Regions from separate parts of the Streptomyces sp. NPDC002835 genome, predicted to be linked through region 2. Evidence: riboswitches for the same ligand, from Rfam matches in the RefSeq annotation. Region 2 holds a riboswitch; each other region holds the start of a gene.
What was found. A riboswitch is a leader RNA that binds a small molecule or an ion and turns the genes downstream of it on or off. The one in region 2 is predicted to bind cyclic di-AMP.

Region 1 (4,831 bases), on a different contig from region 2:
TGGTCTAGACAACCCGCTAAGACTTGAAGGGCAACACCATGGCTGAGCGCCGCGTCAATGTCGGCTGGGCCGAGGGCCTTCACGCCCGCCCCGCGTCCATCTTCGTCCGTGCCGCGACGGCTGCCGGCGTCCCCGTGACGATCGCCAAGGCCGACGGCAACCCGGTCAACGCCGCCTCCATGCTCGCCGTGCTCGGCCTGGGCGCGCAGGGCGGCGAGGAGATCGTCCTCGCCTCCGACGCGGACGGCGCCGAGGCCGCCCTGGACCGTCTGGCCAAGCTGGTCGCCGAGGGTCTCGACGAGCTTCCCGAGACGGTCTGAGCCGAGTCCCCCTCAGTTCAGTACGACAGAACCGCGGTGCCCCGATACGGGGGCGCCGCGGTTCTGCATTCCCGGGACCACCGCTTTCCCGGAACCGCCCACGCGCTTTCCGCGAGCACCACGAATTCACGGACGCCGTCGGGAAAAGGAAATCCATAAAAGAAGCAGCACCGCACCACTTTTTATATACGCCGTCTGTTAATTCCGGCCGCTCGTGGTGTTTACGGGATGTTGCGAAGTCCTCACCCGCACGGTGCGCCGCAGCCGGTGCGCCCCGGCGGACCGCTCCGCGTGCAGCGCCGTCAGCGCCCGCGCCCGCTCGGCGTCACCGCGCGCCACGGCGTCGACGATCGCCCCGCGCTCGGCCCATGCCTCGACCGGCGCGGCCGGCTGCTCCACCGCGTACATCCAGGCGATCTTGTGCCGCAACTGGGTGAGCAGCGCGGTCAGTCCGGGGCTGCCGCAGGACTGGGCGAGCGTCTCGTGGAACCAGTTGCCGAGGGAGCGCAGATCCTCGCCCTGACCCCGGCGTGCCCGCTCCTGCCCCAGCCTGACCAGGCCTCGAAGCACCTTGAGGTGTGCCTCGGTACGGCGCTGTGCGGCTCGGGCCGCCCCCAGGGGCTCCAGCAGCATGCGGACCTCCAGGAGGTCGGCGGCCTCCTGCTCCGTGGGCTCGGCGACGCAGGCGCCCGCGTGCCGCCGGGTGACGACGAACCCCTCCGACTCCAGGGTGCGCAGCGCTTCGCGCACCGGGACCCGGGAGACCCCGTAGCGGCGGGCGAGCTGCTCCTCGGTGAGCCGGCTGCCGCGTTCGAAGACACCGGAGACGATGTCGTCGCGGATCGCCGTGCATACCGAGTGCGCGGGAATACGCATGACCGAACCTCCGCCTTGATCCGAGCGAAACGCAGCCGTTGGACGTGTCTTCCCGTGACTCTATTGCAATGTGCGCCGTTTTCCGACGGCGGCCGGGAAACCATGGAAATCTCTTGGCACGCACGGCAATCGCGGAATGGCGGAAACGGCACGGAATAGGCCGAAGGCCCCCGGCGGGAAGCCGGGGGCCTTGCGAGCGGGTGCGACGGGCGGGCCGCACGGCGGGGACGCCGGGGTCAGACGGCGACGCCGTGCGAGCGCAGGTAGGCGACCGGGTCGATGTCGGAGCCGTACTCGGCCGTGGTCCGCGCCTCGAAGTGCAGGTGCGGCCCGGTCGAGTTGCCGGTCGAGCCGGAGAGCCCGATCTGCTGGCCGGGCGTGACCTGCTGGCCGGCGAAGACGCCGATGGACGCCAGGTGGCCGTACTGCGTGTAGGTGCCGTCGTTCATCCGGATCACGACGCTGTTGCCGTACGCGCCGTCCCAGCCGGCCTCGACGACGGTGCCGGAGCCCACGGACACGACGGAACTGCCGGACGGGGCGCGGAAGTCGACGCCGGAGTGGGAGCCGGAGGACCACAGGGCGCCGCCGGTCTTGTAGCCGGTGGTCACGAAGGAGCCGGCGATGGGGAGCTGGAAGGAGTTCAGCCGCCGGCGCTCGGCCTCACGGGCGGCGCGCTCCTCGGCCTCGCGGGCCTCCTTGGCGCGCGCCTCCGCCTTGCGCTTGGCCTCCGCCGCGGCCTTCTCCCGCGCACGGGCCTGGGCGGCGGCCTCCTCGGCCTCCTGCTTCTGCGCGGCGGCCTGGTCGGCTATCTCGTCGGCGAGCGAGCCCATGGTGATGATCTGGGTGAGGCCGGTGTCCTCGGCGGAGAGGGCGGAAGCGTCTGCGGCGAGAGCCGGGGAGGCGAGGGTTCCGACGACGCCGGTGGTGGCGAGTGCGGCGGCGCCGGCCAGTTTCGCGCTCCTGCGCGTCAGGCGGCTCGGGGCACGATGCTTCCCGGTGGCACGGGTGAACGCCATGGAGAGGCTGATCCTTTCCTTCCTTCTCGCCTACCGGGTTAGCTGACGGGTTCGGAGCAGGAAGGTCTCCTACGGGCGCCTCCGCTCGGGCGAAGGTGTCCGATTCACCCCAGGGACTGATTGGGTCCCCGGCTCCCCAGGCTCGCGCCTGACGGGGACTCGGCGATGACTGCCCGACGCCGCGGGCGCGACGATCTTCAGACGAACAGCCGGACCGACGCTAGGCATCTCGTCCGTCAATCGCCAAACGGACAGCCCGTTTTGTAGCGCATGCCACAGGGCAGACAGGCAACCTCTCCCGCAAAACGGGCATACGACGGAACCCCGGCAAACGATCCGAAGCCGGGGTTCCGCTTGTCTGCGCCTGACGGGCGATCCGCCGGTTTCGGCCTGCTGCCCGATCGGCGGCTTCCGTTCAGCCCGTGACAACCCTCACTTCGCCGATGCCGAGCGCCTTGACGGGTTCGGCGATCTGCGACGCGTCGCCGACGAGCACCGTGACAAGCCGGTCCACCGGGAAGGCGTTGACCACGGCCGCGGTCGCCTCCACCGTGCCGGTCTCCGCCAGCCGTACGTACAACTGGGCCTGGTAGTCGTCCGGGAGGTGCTGCTCGACCTGGTCGGCCAGGGTGCCCGCGACGGAGGCCGCCGTCTCGTACTTCAGCGGGGCGACGCCCACCAGGTTCTGCACGGCGACGTCACGTTCGGCGTCGGTGAGGCCCTCGGCCGCGAGCGTGCGGAGCACCTTCCACAGGTCGTCCAGCGCGGGGCCGGTGTTGGGCGTGTCCACCGAGCCGCTGATGGCGAGCATGGCCGCGCCCGAGCCGTCCGGCGCGGAGAGCAGCACCTGTCCGAAGGCCCGTACGCCGTAGGTGTAGCCCTTCTCCTCGCGCAGTACGCGGTCGAGGCGGGAGGTGAGGGTGCCGCCGAGGCAGTACGTGCCGAGCACCTGGGCGGGCCAGACACGGTCGTGACGGTCGGCTCCGACCCGGCCGACGAGCACCTGGGTCTGCACGGCCCCGGGACGGTCCACGACGATCACGCGGCCGGTGTCGTCGGCGGTGATCGCGGGCACCGGGTGCGGGGCGGCCTTGTCGCCCGTCCAGGTGCCGAGCGAGTCGCCGAGCACGGCGTCCAGGTCGACGCCGGTGAGGTCGCCGACGATCACGGCGGTCGCCGTCGCGGGGCGCACATGGGCCTCGAAGAAGGCGCGCACGGCCGCGGCGTCGATACGGGCCACCGTCTCCTCGGTGCCCTGGCGGGGGCGCGAGACGCGCAGCGCGGCCGGGAAGAGCTCCTTGGAGAGCTGCTTGGCGGCACGGCGGCCCGGGTTCGCCGTCTCGTGCGGGATCTCGTCGAGGCGGTTGCGGACCAGCCGCTCGACCTCGCTCTCCGCGAAGGCGGGGGTCCGCAGCGCCTCGGCGAGCAGACCGAGCGCCTTGGGGAGCCGGGAGACCGGGACCTCCAGCGACACCCGGACCCCGGGGTGGTCGGCGTGGGCGTCCAGGGTGGCGCCGCAGCGCTCCAGTTCGGCGGCGAACTCCTCCGCGGAGTGCTTGTCGGTGCCCTCCGACAGGGCGCGCGCCATGATCGTGGCGACGCCGTCGAGGCCCTCGGGCTCGGCGTCCAGCGGGGCGTCGAGGCAGACCTCGACCGCCACCACCTGCTGGCCGGGCCGGTGGCAGCGCAGCACCGTCAGGCCGTTGTCGAGCGTGCCGCGCTCGGGGGCCGGGAAGGCCCAGGGCCGGGCGGTGCCCGGGGCCGGCTGCGGATGGAAGTCCATGGTCACGGCAGCGTCGCTCACTGGTCCGTCCCTTCGTGCTCGTGTCCGTCGGCCGCTTCGGTCTCTTCCGCGGCGACAGGTTCGTAGACCAGCACCGCCCTGTTCTCGGGGTGCAGACGCGCCTTCGCGACCGCCCGCACCTCCTCCGCGGTGATGTCGAGCACCCGCGTGACGGCGCTGAGCGCCAGCTGCGGGTCGCCGAACAGCACCGCGTAGCGGCAGAGTTCGTCGGCGCGGCCCGACACCGTGCCGAGCCGGTCCAGCCACTCGCGCTCGAGCTGGGCCTGGGCCCGCTCCATCTCCTCCGCCGTCGGGCCCTCGGCGGCGAAGCGCGCCAGCTCCTCGTCGACGGCCGCCTCGATCCCGGGGACCTCGACGCCGCCGGAGGTCTTGACGTCCAGCCAGCCCATCGACGGGGCGCCGGCCAGCCGCAGCAGGCCGAACCCGGCCGCGACGGCGGTCCGGTCGCGGCGCACCAGGCGGTTGTGGAGCCGGGAGGACTCCCCGCCGCCGAGGACGGTCAGCGCCAGGTCCGCGGCGTCGCACTCGCGGGTGCCGTCGTGCGGCAGGCGGTAGGCGGCCATCAGGGCGCGGGCCGGGACCTCTTCGACGACCTCCTCGCGGAGCTGGGCGCCGATGTTCTCCGGCAGGGTGCCGTCACGGGGCGGCTGCTTGCCGTCGTGAGACGGGATGGACCCGAAGTACTTCTCGATCCAGGCGAGCGTCTGCTCGGGGTCGATGTCGCCGACGACCGACAGCACCGCGTTGTTCGGCGCGTAGTACGTGCGGAAGAAGGCACGGGCGTCCTCGAGGGTCGCCGCGTCCAGGTCGGC
Region 2 (4,831 bases):
GAACTGGGCCTCGTCGTGCTCGGTGTCCGCGACGTAGCCGGTGATCTGGGCGCCCTCGCCCGCGTTGGTCCACAGGTTCTTGGGGCGGCGGGACTCGTTGCGCTCGATGACGGCGTTGGCGGCGGACAGGATCGTCTGGGTGGAGCGGTAGTTCTGCTCCAGCAGGATCGTCGTCGCGTCCGGGTAGTCCTCCTCGAACTGGAGGATGTTGCGGATGGTCGCGCCGCGGAAGGCGTAGATCGACTGGTCGGCGTCGCCGACGACGCAGAGCTCGGCCGGGTCCAGGTCCTCGTAGCCGGTGCCCACCAGCTCGCGCACGAGCGTGTACTGCGCGTGGTTGGTGTCCTGGTACTCGTCGACGAGGACGTGCCGGAAGCGGCGGCGGTAGTGCTCGGCGACGTCCGGGAAGGCCTGGAGGAGGTGGACCGTCGTCATGATGATGTCGTCGAAGTCCAGGGCGTTGGCCTCGCGCAGCCGCGCCTGGTACATCCGGTACGCCTCGGCGAGCGTCTTCTCGAAACCGGCCTGGGCCTGGTCGGCGAAGGTCTCCTCGTCGATCAGCTCGTTCTTCAGGTTCGAGATCTTGGCGCTGAAGGACTTCGGCGGGAACTTCTTCGGGTCGAGGTCCAGATCGCGGCAGACCAGCGACATCAGCCGCTTCGAGTCGGCGGCGTCGTAGATCGAGAACGACGAGGTGAAGCCCAGCTTCTTGGACTCGCGGCGCAGGATGCGCACGCACGCGCTGTGGAAGGTCATGACCCACATGGCGTTGGCGCGCGGGCCCACCAGCTGCTCGACGCGCTCCTTCATCTCGCCGGCGGCCTTGTTGGTGAAGGTGATCGCCAGTATCTGGCCGGGGTGCACATGGCGGGTCCCGAGCAGATGCGCGATGCGGTGCGTGAGCACCCGCGTCTTGCCGGAGCCGGCGCCGGCCACGATGAGCAGGGGTGACCCTGTGTGCACGACAGCGGCGCGCTGCTGTTCGTTCAGCCCGTCGAGGAGCGCGGCGGGGTCCACCACGGGGCGCGGCGCGCCGTCGCGGTAGTACCCGTCGCGGGCCGGGGGCACGTCGAAGGCGCCCTGGAAGAGGTCGTCCGGGATCTGCTCCGGAGCCGAATCCTCGGGCGGCGGCGGATGCTCGTCCGCTTGGGGCTGAAGGTCCGCCAGGAAGCTGTCGTCAAAGAGGCTGCTCATCGCCTAACGAGTCTAGGCGGCCGCACCGACAACCGTGGCCGCACGCCGAAGACCGGCGGCGGGCGACGGTCGGTGACGGCGCGATTCCGCCAGGCGACGAATCCGCCTCCGGAGCCGGGCCGGGGACCATCCGCCGAAAAAGGTCACGAAAATGTATCGGACATATCGAACATCAACCTTCACAGCGGCTGCACGAGTTGGCTAGCGTGCTCGACCAGGCGGCCCGCACCCCTCCCGGCGAACCACGCCGAACGGGCGGCCTGCGCCGAATCCGGCCTCCGGCAACGGAGTCCGGAACCGGGGACCCACCCTCCCGACACCGTCCTCGACACGGGAGGACCCAGTACCACCGGGGTGAATCGGACCGCGCGCCACTCGGTCCGTAGGGCACCTTCCGTTCGCCCGAACCCGACAGCTAACCCGGTAGGCGGTCCACGGAAGAAGGAGATGCCGGCCTTGGCGTCGCATCGCAAGCCCCGCAGCCGAAGCACCAAACCGTCCTCCGCCGTCGGATTCACCACGGCAGCCCTCGCGGGTGTGACCCTGCTCTCCACGCAGAGCGCGACGGCCGCGCCCGCCGAGCCGAAGCCCAGCATCGAAGAGGTGCAGAAGAAGGTCGACGACCTGTACCGGCAGGCCGGCAGCGCCACGCAGGAGTACAACAAGGCGAAGGAAGCCACCGCGGAGAAGCGCCAAGAGGTGGACCAGCTCCTCGACGAGGCGGCCAAGCGCACCGAGAAGCTGAACGAGTCCCGCCGCGAGCTCGGCAACTACGCGGCCGCGCAGTACCGCACCGGTTCCGTCACGCCCACCGCCGCGCTGATGTTCGCGGACAGCCCGCAGGCGTACTTCGACCAGACGCAGCTGATGGACCGGATGACGGCCCAGCAGCGCACCGCGGTCAGCGAGTACGAGACCGAGCGGGCGGCGGCGGCCAAGCAGCGCGCGGCGGCGACGAAGCGCCTCGAGTCCCTCACGGACTCCCAGGAGGCGCTGCGCACCAGCAAGCAGACGGTGCAGACCAAGCTCGCGGAGGCGCGCACCCTGCTGTCGACGCTGACGGCGGAGGAGAAGGCACGGCTCGCCGCGATCGAGCGGAAGAAGGAGGAGGAGGCCCGCCGCAAGGCCGAGGCGAAGGCCGCGGCCGAGGCCGCCGCCAGGGCGGAGGCCGAGCGGCAGGCCCAGGAGCGCGAGACGGCCCCGAGCACGGACCCCGGCACCACCGACCCGGGGACGGACACTGGTACGGACACCGGCACCGGGACCGGCACGGACGACGGCACCTACGCGGCCAAGGCCGACAAGGTCCTCGCCTTCGCCCGCGCCCAGATCGGCAAGCCGTACGTGTGGGGCGCGACGGGCCCGAGCTCGTACGACTGCTCCGGCCTCACCGCGGCCGCCTGGAAGGCGGCCGGCGTGGACCTGCCGCGCACCACCTGGGACCAGGTGAAGGTCGGCACCCGCGTCGCGACGGCGGATCTGCTCCCCGGCGACCTGGTCTTCTTCTACGACGACATCAGCCACGTCGGGATCTACATCGGCGACGGCAAGATGATCCACGCCCCCAAGCCGGGCACGAACGTCCGCGAGGAGTCCATCTTCTACATGCCGATCTACGGCAGCGTCCGCCCCGCCTGACCCCGGTCGCACGAGTGCCCGGGCGGCCGAGCCGCCCGGGCACCGGTATGTCCGGCCCGGATCAGGTCCAGAGGGTGGCGATGAAGATGTTGACCATGGTCAGGCCGCCGACCGCGCCGAACAGCGCCTTGTCGACCCTCTCCTCGTCCCGCTTGACGTAGACGAGGCCGAGGATCACCACCAGGACCGCCAGCTTGACGCCGATCTTGAGGTTGTTCACCGTCTGGTCGTCCGCCTGGTTCAGACCCACCAGCGCCACGCCCGTGACCAGCATGGTCAGCGCGCCGTGCAGCATCGCCGGGTTGAAGCGGGCCGTGCCCTCCCCCATCGCCTTCATCTGGGTCAGGAATCCGCCCAGCAGCGAGGCGATACCAATGATGTGCAGGGCGACGAAGACATTGATGAGTACGTCCATGGCCGGAGCCTAACCCTCCCCATACCACCGCCCGTCGGGCAGGTGGGCCCGCTCCGCCGCATCGGTCGGCAGGCCGCGGCAATGCGGAACCGTGACGTCCATCGGGTGGTCGGCAACCGGTCCCAAGCGTCCATCTTCGGTACTTTGCGGTCCTTCCGCCCCGCCCCCGTGACCGCGGCGTCTAGCGTCCTTCCTCAGGTGGCCGACTCCCCACCAGCCGTCGTACAGCCGGACGGCACTCGGCCGCCACCGCCGGGATGTCCGGCGGTGGGCCGCTCCCCTGTGCGGCCCGCCGCCGGACGCGAACGGCGGGCAGCGATCGACGGAAGGACGTGGAAGCCCTCGTGGCAACCCACCGGAAACCAAGGCCGCGCCTGTTCGGCGGGCCGGCCGCCCGTACCGCGGTCACCCTCGCCCTCGCCGGCGCGGCGACCGGCACCGCGTTCGAGGGCACGGTCCAGGCCGAGCCCCGCCTCACCCCCGCTCAGGTCAAGATCCGGGTCGACAAGCTGTACCGGGAGGCGGAGGCCGCCACCGAGAACTACAACGGCGCCAAGGAGCAGACGTCGAGCGCCCGCAGGTCGCTCGACGCGCTGCGCGACGAGGCCGCGCGCAGGACCGAGCGGCTCAACGCCTCCCGCAACGCGCTCGGTTCGGTCGCCACGGCCCAGTACCGCGACGGCGGCATGGATCCCGGACTGCGCCTCGCCCTCACCTCCGACCCGGAGGACTACCTGGAGCGCGCCGCCCGCGCCGAACGGGTCGGCGCCCGGCAGGCCGCCACGATCGCCGGGGTCCGGCGCCAACTGAGGGAGCTGGCAGACCTCAAGGAGCAGGCCGCGGAGAAGGTCGCCACGCTGGAGGCCCGCCGCAAGGAACTGGCCGGTCACAAGGCCACGGTGCGCGGCAAACTCGCGGCCGCCGAACGGCTGCTGGCCAGGCTCACCGCCGAGCAGCGCGCCGCGTACAACGACGGCGGCTCCACCCGGGCGCCCGCCCGCGCCGACCGCGCCGACGCCCCCCGGAGCCCGCTGCGGGCCCCGAACAGCCGGGCCGCCCAGGCCGTCGCGTACGCGTACAGGGCGCTCGGCAAGCCGTACGTGTGGGGCGCGACGGGGCCGGGCTCCTACGACTGCTCGGGCCTCACCCAGGCCGCCTGGCGCGCCGCCGGGGTGTCGCTGCCGCGCACCACGTACACCCAGATCAACGCCGGCGAGCGCGTTCCCCGCTCCCGACTCGCCCCGGGCGACCTGGTGTTCTTCTACTCGGGCGTCTCGCACGTCGGGCTCTATATCGGCGGCGGCAGGATGATCCACGCGCCGCGGCCCGGCGCTCCGGTGCGGATCGCGCCGATCGACGAGATGCCGTTCGCGGGGGCGACCCGTCCCGCGTGACGGCCGTGCCGGTAATCCGATAGCGGGGGCTCCGGTCCGGGTGGCACCATCCCGGGGTCCCGGGGGCCCGCCCCCCGTTGCCCGACCGGCAGGAGACCACGTGGACGTCGACGTCCAGAACTATGTGCGCACCCTCGCACGCCGCTCGCCCGGCCACGTACGCGTCGGCCCCTTCACGGTCCGCTACGAC
Region 3 (4,831 bases), on a different contig from region 2:
TGCCCGCTGCGGAACAGCCTGCCGGACCGCACCCGCCGTCCGTCCACGGTCGGCAGTCCGCCCACGTCGCGGAAGTTGCGCACCCCGGACAGTTCGGGCTCTGACGAGGTCGTCTGCGGCAGCTGCTGCGTCACGTGGACTCCTTCGGGGGGCGGTGGCCGGCGCTGCTCGCCGACGACGGCGCGGCCTTCGACCATACGACACGCATTCATCGGGCAATCATCTTGTCCACTGTTGGCGGGCGTTGGTGAGACTCCCTACTTCCCGGCGTTGCCCCGGGCGCCCCGCACGGCCGATGATGTTCGAGTCTGTGTGGGACTGTGAGTATCTGAGGGGCGAGATGATCGAGAACCTGAGCGACGGGCGTACGTGGATCCTCTCCGGGCCCGCGAGCAGCTACGCATTCCATCTCACCGACGCCGACGAGCTCGTCCATCTCCACTGGGGCGCCCGCATCACGGCCGCCGACGCCGAGGCGCTGGCGGCGCAAGGGCCGCCGCCGTACTGGCCGTTCGAGTCCCAGCTCGACGGGCGCGAGGAGTACCCCGTCGAGGGCGGCCCCCGGTTCGTCCGCCCCGCGCTGTCGGTCCGAACCGAGTCCGTGCGCGGCACCGAATGGGCCTTCGCCGGCTGGGCCGCGGAGGACGACGAGCTGCGGCTGCGCTTCACCGACGCACAGGTCGGCCTCGGCCTGACGCTGCACTACCGGATGCGCGACGACTCCGACGTGATCGAGCGCTGGACCACCGTCGCCCACGACGGCGCCGGGCCGGACCTCGAACTGCTCCGGGCCGACGCCGCCGCCTGGACGCTGCCGCACCGGGACGCATGGCGGCTCTCCCAGCTGCACGGCCGCTGGGCCGCCGAGTCCCGGCTGGTCCGTTCCGAGATCAGCTACGGCGAGAAGATCATCGGCAGCCGGCGCGGCCACACCGGCCACCAGCACCTGCCCTGGGTGGCCCTGGACGCGGAAGGCGCCACCGAGGAGCGCGGCGAGGTGTACGGCTGCGCCCTCGGCTGGTCCGGATCGTGGCGGATCGCCGTACAGCAGCTCCCGGACAAATGCGTACAGATCACCGGCGGGGCCGGTCACGACGACTCCGGGCTGGTACTGCTCGCGCCGGGGGAGACCTACACCTCGCCCGTCTTCGCGGGGCTGTGGAGCGACGGCGGGTTCGGCGGCGCCAGCAGGGCGTGGCACGCCTGGCAGCTCGCCCATGTGATCCCCGGCGCCCAGGAGGCGCGTCCGGTGCTCTACAACTCCTGGGAGGCCACCGGCTTCGACATCTCGGAGCAGCAGCAGCTGGCCCTCGCCCGGCTGGCCGCGGGGATCGGCGTCGAGCTTTTCGTCGTGGACGACGCCTGGTTCGGGCGGCGCACCAGCGACCGCGCCGGACTCGGCGACTGGACGCCGAACCCGGACCGCTTCCCCGGCGGCCTCGCGCCGCTCGCCCGCGAAGTCCACGGTCTCGGCATGCGGTTCGGGATCTGGGTGGAGCCCGAGATGGTCAACGCGGACAGCGACCTCTACCGCGCCCACCCCGACTGGGTGCAGCACCATCCGGGACGCACGCGCACCGAATTCCGCAACCAGCTCGTACTGAATCTCGCGCGCGAGGACGTCCGGGAGCATCTGTGGAAGCAGCTCGACGCCCTGCTGTCCGGCGCGCCCGTCGACTATGTGAAGTGGGACTTCAACCGCTGCTTCACCGACGCGGGCTGGCCGGGGGAGCCGTATCCGCAGAAGCTGTGGACCGGGCACGTCGAGGGCTTCTACGCCCTGCTGGACCGGCTGCGGGCCGCGCATCCGGGCGTCGCCTTCGAGTCCTGCTCCGGCGGCGGCGGCCGGATCGACCTCGGGGTCCTCGGCCGCACCGACCAGGTGTGGACCTCGGACAACACGGACCCGCTGGACCGGCTCGCCGTCCAGCACGGCTTCAGCCAGCTGCACCCGGCCCGGGTCATGGCGGCCTGGGTGACCGACAGCCCCAACGCCCAGCTCAACGGCCGCCGGAGCAGTCTGCGCTTCCGCTTCGTCAGCGCCATGGCCGGGGTACTGGGCGTCGGGGGAGACCTCGCACAGTGGAGCGAGGCGGAACTGTCGGAGGCGGCTGACTGGATCCGGCTCTACAAGGAGATCAGGCCGCTCGTCCAGCACGGGGAGCTGTACCGGCTGCGGGCCCCGGAGGGCGGGCTGAGCGCCGTGCAGTACGTCCGGGGCGACGAGACGGTCGTGCTCGCGCTGCTCGAGGCGCAGCGGTACGGCGAGCGGCCGCCGGCGCTCCGGCTGCGCGGCCTCGACCCGGCCGCCGCCTACGCGTGCGTGGACACCGGAGCGGTCCATCGGGGCGCGGTGCTGCTGCACCACGGACTGCACACCGGACTGAAGGGTGACATGGACGCCACCGTGATCCGGCTCAGGCGGGCGTGGACCGCGGTCGTAGTGCGGCACTAGATGGCCAAATGCTTCTTCTGTCCGAATTGGCTGGTTCGGCATAACGTGCCCCGTAAGCGGGGGAGATGGTCCCCGGCTGGTGAGCAGCGTCATATTCGTGACGTTGTGTGGCCGGGACCGGCGGGCCAATTCCGTAACCGGCAAGGCAATTGAAGGACCGTCGTCCACGGAGGGTGACCGGAAATCCCCGGTGATATCGGGCTCTGCATTGATCGTGGAAAATCCTCGCTTGTCCACGACTGCCCGACTCGCCTACGGTCACGCTCAATCCGGACGGAACGCCTAATCCTGCCGCCGCCCGGAATTCGAACCCACCCACGTGTGGCAGGAGCGGGGGACCCAGGTAGTACGCCGATTCCGGGAAAACCGGACGGCTTGGGGTGAAGTCGTACAAGCAGTGCGACCGGGCATCTCCAGCCCGAACCCGACAGCTCACCTCGTAGGCGCCGGAGAGGAATGCGCCATGCCCGCGAAGGGTAAGCACCGTCGTCCCAAGTTCAACCCGTTCACCCGCGGCTTCGTCGTCGCCGGCACGGGCGGCGCCGTCATCGCGCTCCCGCTGATCGGCGCCACGACCGCCACCGCGGCCCCCGCCCCGGCGGCGGCACCGGTCGCCGCACCCCAGCAGGCCGCCGCCCCGGCGCTGGCCGCCCCGGCCCTCGCCGAGTCGGCGCTGCCGGCCGCCAAGAAGGCCCCGAAGACGTACACCGTCGTCGCCGGCGACTACCTGTCGAAGATCGCCGAAGAGCAGAGCGTCCGCGGCGGCTGGAAGCAGCTCTTCAACGACAACCGCCGCGCCATCGGCTCCGACCCGTCGCTGATCCACCCGGGTCTGGAGCTGACGATCGGCGCCAAGTCCAAGGCGAAGAACGACCCCGAGCCCCGCGCCGAGTCCAAGCCGCGCCCGTCGCGCGACGACTCGCGGGCCGCCGCTCCGCAGGCCCAGGCCCCGGCGAAGAAGGCGCCCGCGAAGCCGGCTCCCGCGAAGGAGGCCGCGGCCCCGGCGTCCGCGTCCGGCTTCAGCGCCCCGGTCGACGCGGCCGTCACCACGCCGTACCGCGCCTCCGGCGCGATGTGGTCCAGCGGTTACCACACCGGCGTCGACTTCGCCGCCCCGACCGGCAGCTCCGTCAAGGCCGTCGGTGCGGGCACCGTCGTCTCCGCCGGCTGGAGCGGCGCGTACGGCAACGAGGTCGTCATCCAGCACACGGACGGCACCTACTCCCAGTACGCCCACCTCTCCTCCCTGGCCGTCTCCGGCGGACAGTCCGTGAGCGGCGGGCAGCAGATCGGCCTGTCCGGTTCCACCGGCAACTCCTCCGGCCCGCACCTGCACTTCGAGGTCCGCACCGGCCCGTCCTACGGCTCGGACATCGACCCGCTGGCCTACCTGCGGGAGCACGGCGTCTCCCTCTGACCCGTGCGGCCCACCGTCCGGCAATTCCGGAAATCCCCGTTCCGTCCTGGCGGAGCGGGGACTTCCGCGTATTCCGGCCCGCCGGAAACTGACGGGTGGTAAAGATCACCCCCCGTCAACCCCTCCTTACGGTCGCGTAGGTCACATCCATAAAGGAAAGATGTGCCCTTGTGGCAGACGATTCGAGAACAGAGAACAGTGGCGCATTCGGGTCGTACGCGGCGATCGGTGACAGCTTCACCGAGGGCGTGGGCGACCCGGGGCCCGACGGCGGCTTCGTCGGGTGGGCGGACCGTTTCGCGGTCCTGCTCGCCGACCGAAGGCCGGAGCACAGCTTCCGCTACGCCAACCTCGCCGTGCGCGGGCGGCTCCTCGACCAGATCGTCGACGAGCAGGTGCCGAGGGCCCGGGAGCTCGCGCCCGACCTCGTCACCTTCTGCGCCGGCGGCAACGACATCATCCGCCCGGGCTCCGACCCGGACGACGTGGCCGAACGCTTCGAGCGGGCCGTCGCCGACCTCACGGCCTCGGTCGGCACGGTCATGGTGACGACCGGCTTCGACACCCGGAACGTGCCCGTCCTGCGCCATCTGCGCGGCAAGATCGCCACGTACACGGCGCATGTGCGGGCCATCGCCGACCGGTACGACTGCCCGGTGCTGGACCTGTGGTCGCTCAAGTCCGTCCAGGACCGGCGGGCCTGGGACGCCGACCGGCTGCACCTGTCGCCCGAGGGGCACACCCGGGTCGCGCTCCGCGCGGCACAGGTCCTCGGACTCGACGTGCCCGCCGACCCCGACCAGCCGTGGCCGCCGCTGCCCCCGCGCGGGGCGCTGGAGGTGCGCAGGGACGACATCCAATGGGCGCGCGAGTACCTGGCGCCCTGGATCGGACGACGGCTGCGCGGCGAGAGCTCCGGCGACCACGTCGAGGCCAAGCGCCCGGACCTGCTGCCGCTC

Region 1: linked by a shared signal. The riboswitch ahead of ACWD01_RS22455 (M23 family metallopeptidase) and the one ahead of ACWD01_RS12375 (NlpC/P60 family protein) in region 2 are both predicted to bind cyclic di-AMP.
Region 3: linked by a shared signal. The riboswitch ahead of ACWD01_RS17950 (M23 family metallopeptidase) and the one ahead of ACWD01_RS12375 (NlpC/P60 family protein) in region 2 are both predicted to bind cyclic di-AMP.

The regions. Positions count from the first base shown of each region.
Region 1 covers NZ_JBSFUW010000021.1:53,710-58,540, forward strand. Annotated here, with positions in the region: gene ACWD01_RS22445 (HPr family phosphocarrier protein) at 39-320, shown strand; gene ACWD01_RS22450 (GntR family transcriptional regulator) at 519-1,196, opposite strand; gene ACWD01_RS22455 (M23 family metallopeptidase) at 1,433-2,215, opposite strand; cyclic di-AMP (ydaO/yuaA leader) riboswitch at 2,229-2,390, opposite strand; gene ACWD01_RS22460 (M16 family metallopeptidase) at 2,631-3,998, opposite strand; gene ACWD01_RS22465 (M16 family metallopeptidase) at 4,016-4,831, opposite strand, start outside.
Region 2 covers NZ_JBSFUW010000009.1:79,973-84,803, forward strand. Annotated here, with positions in the region: gene pcrA (DNA helicase PcrA) at 1-1,194, opposite strand, end outside; cyclic di-AMP (ydaO/yuaA leader) riboswitch at 1,448-1,639, shown strand; gene ACWD01_RS12375 (NlpC/P60 family protein) at 1,642-2,832, shown strand; gene ACWD01_RS12380 (hypothetical protein) at 2,894-3,247, opposite strand; gene ACWD01_RS12385 (NlpC/P60 family protein) at 3,592-4,641, shown strand; gene ACWD01_RS12390 (GNAT family N-acetyltransferase) at 4,742-4,831, shown strand, end outside.
Region 3 covers NZ_JBSFUW010000014.1:147,758-152,588, reverse strand. Annotated here, with positions in the region: gene ACWD01_RS17960 (tyrosine-protein phosphatase) at 1-134, opposite strand, end outside; gene ACWD01_RS17955 (alpha-galactosidase) at 341-2,455, shown strand; cyclic di-AMP (ydaO/yuaA leader) riboswitch at 2,758-2,916, shown strand; gene ACWD01_RS17950 (M23 family metallopeptidase) at 2,919-3,872, shown strand; gene ACWD01_RS17945 (SGNH/GDSL hydrolase family protein) at 4,043-4,831, shown strand, end outside.